DNA from 3 places in the Cytobacillus sp. FSL R5-0569 genome. Region 1 is predicted to be linked to each of the others. Evidence: riboswitches for the same ligand, from Rfam matches in the RefSeq annotation. Region 1 holds a riboswitch; each other region holds the start of a gene.
What was found. A riboswitch is a leader RNA that binds a small molecule or an ion and turns the genes downstream of it on or off. The one in region 1 is predicted to bind lysine.
Positions count from the first base shown of each region.

Region 2: it holds a riboswitch for lysine, as region 1 does, so the genes downstream of both, MKX78_RS23140 (transporter substrate-binding domain-containing protein) here and MKX78_RS19410 (Na+/H+ antiporter NhaC family protein) in region 1, are expected to answer to the same signal.
Region 3: it holds a riboswitch for lysine, as region 1 does, so the genes downstream of both, MKX78_RS17355 (aspartate kinase) here and MKX78_RS19410 (Na+/H+ antiporter NhaC family protein) in region 1, are expected to answer to the same signal.

Region 1 covers NZ_JBBOWW010000001.1:3,833,523-3,835,796, forward strand. Annotated here, with positions in the region: gene MKX78_RS19410 (Na+/H+ antiporter NhaC family protein) at 1-1,245, opposite strand, end outside; lysine riboswitch at 1,418-1,602, opposite strand; gene MKX78_RS19415 (YunC family protein) at 1,727-2,029, opposite strand; gene MKX78_RS19420 (DUF72 domain-containing protein) at 2,091-2,274, opposite strand, start outside.
Region 2 covers NZ_JBBOWW010000001.1:4,568,468-4,570,741, forward strand. Annotated here, with positions in the region: gene MKX78_RS23135 (amino acid ABC transporter permease) at 1-147, opposite strand, end outside; gene MKX78_RS23140 (transporter substrate-binding domain-containing protein) at 330-1,175, opposite strand; lysine riboswitch at 1,305-1,489, opposite strand; gene MKX78_RS23145 (methyl-accepting chemotaxis protein) at 1,620-2,274, opposite strand, start outside.
Region 3 covers NZ_JBBOWW010000001.1:3,426,817-3,429,090, reverse strand. Annotated here, with positions in the region: gene uvrC (excinuclease ABC subunit UvrC) at 1-956, shown strand, start outside; lysine riboswitch at 1,026-1,206, shown strand; gene MKX78_RS17355 (aspartate kinase) at 1,361-2,274, shown strand, end outside.

The DNA of each region.
Region 1 (2,274 bases):
TATTGGAAGAAGAATGCCAAATGATCCCCAAGATGTACCTGTACTAAATGCCATAAGTGCCGCAATAATAAATAGGATAACAGGGATAAAATCATGACTCAGATTCGATTGATTAATAACGCTAGCCAAGTACTCCCCTGTACCTAGTTGACTAATCAAATCTCCGAGTAACCAGGCAAAAATTAAGATCAATACTGATCCAAACATAGATTTCATCCCAACCCATGTAGCTTTCAAATAAAAATTACTCGTTAGTTTATCATCTTTCTTTAATACTTGAGCAAATTGTACGTAAGCAACAGCTAAACTCAATAATCCTCCGACAATTAATGATAAGGCCACATCTGTGTTTTCTAATAAGGATACTAACGACACATTCCCCTCTGCACCATTAATGCCTGTCCAAGCCATCATACTCACTGTTCCAATAAATAAAACAATGATTGGCCAAACAAGATGACCAACAGTCCCTTTCGTACTAATAGGTAATTCTTCTTGAACTTCGTCTTTCAACTGTTTCTTCTTATCAAATAGAATTCCTTGTTCAATAGCTTGTTTCTCATGTTTCTTCATCGGACCAAAGTCAATTTGCCCAACAACAATGATAAACACCATTATGATTGCCGCCCACACATAAAAATTTAACGGAATGATTTGCATGAAAGCAGAGAAAGCACTATAATCAGTTATTTTATGAGACACTAAAATCGAGCCAATTAAGGCGATAATTGATGCTCCCCAACTTGATATAGGCGAAATAACACATAAAGGTGCGGATGTTGAATCAATTAAATAAGCAAGCTTTACACGTGATACTTTTTGTCGATCGGTAACAGGTCGAGATACCTGTCCAACTGTTAGCGCATTAAAATAATCATCTATAAACAAAATCATACCTAAAACTACGGTTAATAACTGTGCACCCACTCTCGTTTTCACACGCTTCATTGCCCATTCACCAAAGGCACGACTACCACCCGATAGTGAAATAAATGCAGTAATGCTACCAAGAATAAGTAAGAATAATAGAATGAATATATTCCAAGTATTTAACCCTTCATCTGTTATAAAAAGTGCTATAAACGACGAGAAAAATATTTGTAGCGTATCTAGCGGTTGATATCCTCCAATTATGATAGCTGCTGTTAACGCCCCTAAACCAAGGGAGAGAATCACCCTTTTTGTTAGTATAACCAAAAGCATCGCTACCAAAGGTGGCAGCACAGAAATAAATGTACCTGTCATAAAAAGACCTCCTATTAGTATAGGAGCTATAGACATGAACGAATGCGTCTCATATCAATTAACGATCAGAGAAAGGTATCCTCCACTTTTCTTTGATCCTTAATTGATAATAAAAAAAGAGTAACGATAGAGATTCTATCATTACCCTTCAAGAAGTAACGTTATTCTCCATCACGACTGTAGCTCCCCATTATGGTTAATATACCTCCATAATGACAGTGTTACTCCTATTAAGAGCAACCCCAACAAATAAATATTGACGTACCTATTTGCTTCGGCAAATCTCCCTTTTATCAAAGTTCACTGTTGTCATCCTCACATTGATTACTAATGATGATTTGCGCCTCTACCCCATCGGATTGATAAGGCATTATTCAATTGTTATACATTATATCAAAATATAATTATTTATGCAAAACTCTATCAAAACCTAAAATATTCATAAATTTATTATTTTTAAGATATAGTAGGATACTATAACCTATACCATTCTTAATAGCGCTTCTCTACCGATCATCCCTTTTTTAATGCCTAATTCCTCTGCAGCAAAAGTGACTGATTCAAGTGGTGCATCTATTAGCTGTTGAATCGTTTTTACCCCTACTGCTCTACCAGCAATGACATGGCGATCTTTTAATTTTTCATTTAATAACGCAACGTCTAATGCACCACACATGATATATCCTTTATCATTTGATACGACTAACAAATTAGTTTTTGGCAGCTCCACGGATACAGTCATAAACGTATGACCATCCAAAATAACAGGCTTTAATTCAACCATGACCGTCCCCCCTTCCCTTTAACAATTTATGTTATAGGTAGAGATTCGGTGTACTCATTAGTTAAAATAAACCGAGTTGTTTTGGAGCTAATCCCTCATATTCAATTCCTAATATTTCTAGAATTTCCTTCGCATTATCCGCTGCGTCACCACCAGAATTATTATTAAATAGTACATAGACCTCCTTCGCCTCTTTTTGTAATTGCTTTAATCGCTCTGCCCACTCCAATAATTCCTGGTGATTA
Region 2 (2,274 bases), 730 kb from region 1:
TGGTATTGTTCGAAGAATGCCTGACAACAAACCAATTAGGGCACCGAAAACGGTACCAATTAAGGCAATGACTAATGTCACACCGGCGCCTCGTAAAAACATTGGCCAATATTCGACAACGATGCGAATAATCCATTCTATACTCATAACAATGATCTCCTTTTCTCTCATCATGATTGGCCATTACCAATCAATCTGCTAAGGATTTGCGCTTCAAAGGTTTAATACGACGGAGAGGATGCGCTACCCTAGTTGTTTATTTCTCATGTCTCTCCTAACCTTCTTCTCGATATAAAACCGGCTACATCTCATGCAGCCGGCTCATTTAGTTATTCTGCCGCTGGCTGATTCTCAATAGCAGCATCCATTAATTCTTTTTGCTCTTCTTCAGAAATATCTGCAAGGATTTCATTGATTTTATCTGTTAATTCGCTACCTTTTTTCACCCCTACTGCAATGGCAGTATCTTCTTCACTTGTCTCAAATCCTTCAGTAAATTCAACCATCGCAAAGTTATCATTAGCAGCTGAAGCACTTACACCTTCCGGACGTTCAGAAACATAGCCGTCAATAATTCCAGACTCTAATGCAACACGCATAGCAGGGAAGCTCTCCATAGCTGTTTGCTGTTGTACGCCGTCAATTTGATCAATTACTGAATAATGAAATGTATTTAATTGGGCAGTAACCTTTGCCCCACTGAAGTCTTGAATGGATGTGGCATTTTCGTAATCGCCACCTTTTTTCACTACCATGACTAAATCAGATTCGTAATAGTTATCGGAAAAATCAATCGTTTCTTTTCGTTCTGCTGTTGGTGACATACCAGCAATAATAGCGTCAATTTTATCTGAACTTAATGATGGTACTAATCCATCCCATTTTGTTTTCACAATTACTAACTCTTTTCCTAAACCTTCTGCTATCTTCTTCGCAATCTCAACATCGTAACCGCCTGCAAACTCTGAATTACCTTCAATTGCTACTGCGCCATTGCTATCATCCATTTGCGTCCAGTTAAATGGCGCATAACCCGCCTCTAGTCCTACGCGAAAAACGTCTTTATCTTCTCCACCTGAACCTGTGCTTCCTTCAGCCTCATCATTTGAACCACAAGCAGCTAGAAACATACTCAGTACTAAAGCCATAGCTAGTAAAGCAAATCTCTTTTTCATCTCTATTCCCCCTAATATATTTTTCTACTAATTAAACTATTCCGAATTAAGAAAAAGAATAACAAAAAAAGACCTGAGATGAACTCAGGTCCTTGTTATTCTTCCGCCTAAATCCTCTACTTTTCCCATTTTAGAGATAGTGCACCTTAATAAATCGGGTAAATTTATTAAGACAGTCCTGCAATTATTCACTGCAGACCCAACATGCTATACAAACGGGTATAGCACATTTCGGCGATATTTCCTTCTCTTTAGTCTCATCATGCCTTATCACTCTACTAAAGACTGTTAAATACCGCGCCTCTACCCCACCAGAAAAAGTGAGGTTTATTCAATTTGATATCTATTAGGCTACAATAGTTTAATAGCGTCTGTCAATATAAACTCTATGGAAAATTGGTCCTTTTTTCGCACAACCTTTTGATTAGAGCATAATTACCAATGTTAAGCTTGTTGGCTTGAAGCTAACTCTTTTAACTGTATGCTCAAACGATTAATATCCGCTACCGAATGATTTACGTTTGACACCATCTCATGTTCATCTTCTATGATAGCAACGATTTCCTCTGTAGCTGCGGCGTTCTCCTCTGATATATTTGCCATATTTTCAATCTGCTCTTGAATTTGTTCAAATTTTTCTGTGGCAGCGGAAACTTCATTGACACCTCTCACTAACTCTAAGTTGTTTTCTTGTAATGATGTTTGTATCTCGTTGAAAAAGGCAGATATCTCTGTTAGAAGTGCTTGTCCCTGCTTTACAGCACCTTCCCCTTCAAGAGAGCTTTTACGTGCTTCAAGAGACTGAGTGAAAAGAGTATTCGTCACTTCAGAGATCGCCACCGTGATTTCAGCACTTTGCTCAGCTAACTTCCTTACTTCATCTGCAACGACCGCAAACCCTCGCCCATGCTCTCCGGCTCTTGCTGATTCAATTGCTGCATTTAATGCGAGTAAATTAGTTTGATCGGCAATTTGTTTAATGCCTGCTAATAATTTATTCACTTGTTCCATACTTGAATGAACATCTGATACCGTCGATGCTGTCACACTAATCGTTGTATTTACAGTATTCATATGCGATGTAACATCGACTATCTTA
Region 3 (2,274 bases), 410 kb from region 1:
ATGTATCTATGTTTCCAATCTATAATGAGCCTGAAGAAGAGATGCTCACCTATCTCGGCCGTTTTTATGAACAAGCTAATCATTTTAAACCAAAGGAAATTTACTTGCCAGACTCTGTTGATTTGACGATGGCTGAGCAGCTTTTGGATGTAAAAATATTTATTCCTCAAAGAGGGAGAAAAAAAGAACTAGTGAAACTTGCCTATAAAAATGCAAAGATTGCTTTAAAAGAAAAATTCTCGCTTATTGAACGTGATGAGAAAAGAACGGTGAATGCAATAGAAAGCTTAGGTGAGGAGCTAGGAATTTACACACCCTATCGCATTGAAGCTTTTGATAACTCCAATATCCAGGGTACCGATGCTGTCTCAGCAATGATTGTCTTTATCGATGGTAAGCCTGCAAAAAGGGAGTATCGGAAATATAAGATTAAGTCAGTTAAAGGACCAGATGATTATGAATCTATGAGGGAAGTGACGAGACGGAGATATAGCCGGGTTTTAAAAGAAGGGCTACCCCTACCTGATTTAATTATCATTGATGGTGGAAAAGGACATGTTGAAGTCGTTCGAGATGTGCTTGAGAATGAACTCGGTTTAGATATTCCACTAGCAGGATTAGTCAAAGATGATAAGCATAAAACATCTCAACTTCTTTATGGAAATCCATTAATGATCATTCCCCTCGCTCGAAATAGCCAGGAATTTTATTTATTACAACGTATTCAAGATGAAGTGCATCGATTTGCGATTACATTTCATAGACAAGTTCGTGGAAAGAGTGCATTTCAGTCACTTCTTGATGAAATTGATGGTATTGGGGAAAAAAGAAAAAAGCAGTTATTAAAAGATTTTGGTTCTGTAAAAAAAATGAAATCAGCTAGTGTAGAAGACCTTAGGGAATCTGGCTTACCATTAAAAGTTGCACAAGAACTTTATGAAAAGTTACATGAATAGACATTGTCTGAAAAAAACAAATATGGTATAGTGTTTTTAACTTTATATCAAATCACTTTTTAACTTGAAAGTGAAGGTAGAGGTGCGAGTTTCATTAGTAAAAGTTCCTTAGAAGATTGAGCTTCGTTTGAAGGACTTTGAAAGGGAATATTCGCCGAAGTGAAGAAAGACTCAATATTTTCTTCGCTGGTTCTGCATTGAATAAATGCAGGATTGTCAAGACTATCTGTCTTGGAGGGCTATCTCACTGTGTGTACGTAGATTGTTCATACGTTTGACTACACAGCAATGGGATGGGTTTCATCTCATTGCTTTTTTTTATGCCGAATATGGGTAGAAATGTGTTGGTTGTACATACAGGCGGCAGGGAATAAAAACGAATGACTTGAAAGTAGGGGAGAAAAGTGGGCTTAATTGTACAAAAATTTGGTGGAACCTCCGTAGGCTCGGTTGATCATATTCAAAATGTAGCCAACCGTGTCATTGAAGAAAAAAATAATGGTAATGATATCGTTGTTGTTGTGTCGGCTATGGGCAAAACGACTGATCAATTAGTTGGTATGGCAAAAGAATTATCACCCGCTCCGAGTAAGAGAGAAATGGATATGTTGTTATCTACAGGTGAGCAAGTTACGATCTCTTTATTAACAATTGCACTAAATTCAAAAGGTTATGAGGCAACTTCCTATACGGGCTGGCAAGCAGGGATTAAAACGGAATCAGTACATGGTGACGCAAGAATCACTGATATTGACACAAAACCTGTTTCACAAGAGTTAAAGAAAGGGAGAATTGTTATCGTAGCGGGTTTTCAAGGTTTAAGTGAGACTGGCCAAATAACGACATTAGGTCGGGGTGGCTCTGATACAACAGCCGTAGCTCTTGCAGCAGTATTAAAAGCGGACAAATGTGATATATACACCGATGTAACAGGTGTATTCACAACTGATCCACGCTATATAAAAAATGCAAGAAAGCTTCCATCTATCTCATACGATGAAATGCTTGAATTAGCTAATCTTGGTGCAGGCGTTCTACATCCAAGAGCAGTTGAGTTTGCAAAAAATTACAATGTAAAGCTTGAAGTACGTTCTAGTATGGAACGAGAAGAAGGTACAATTATAGAGGAGGTTGCGGAAATGGAAGAGAACTTAGTTGTTAGAGGGGTTGCTTTTGAAGATGATATTACAAGGGTATCTGTACTAGGGATTAAAGACCCTTTAATAAGCCTTTCATCCATCTTTTCAATCTTGGCGAAAGAACATATAAATGTTGATATTATTATACAAAGTATTACAGATGATAAATCATCAGGCTT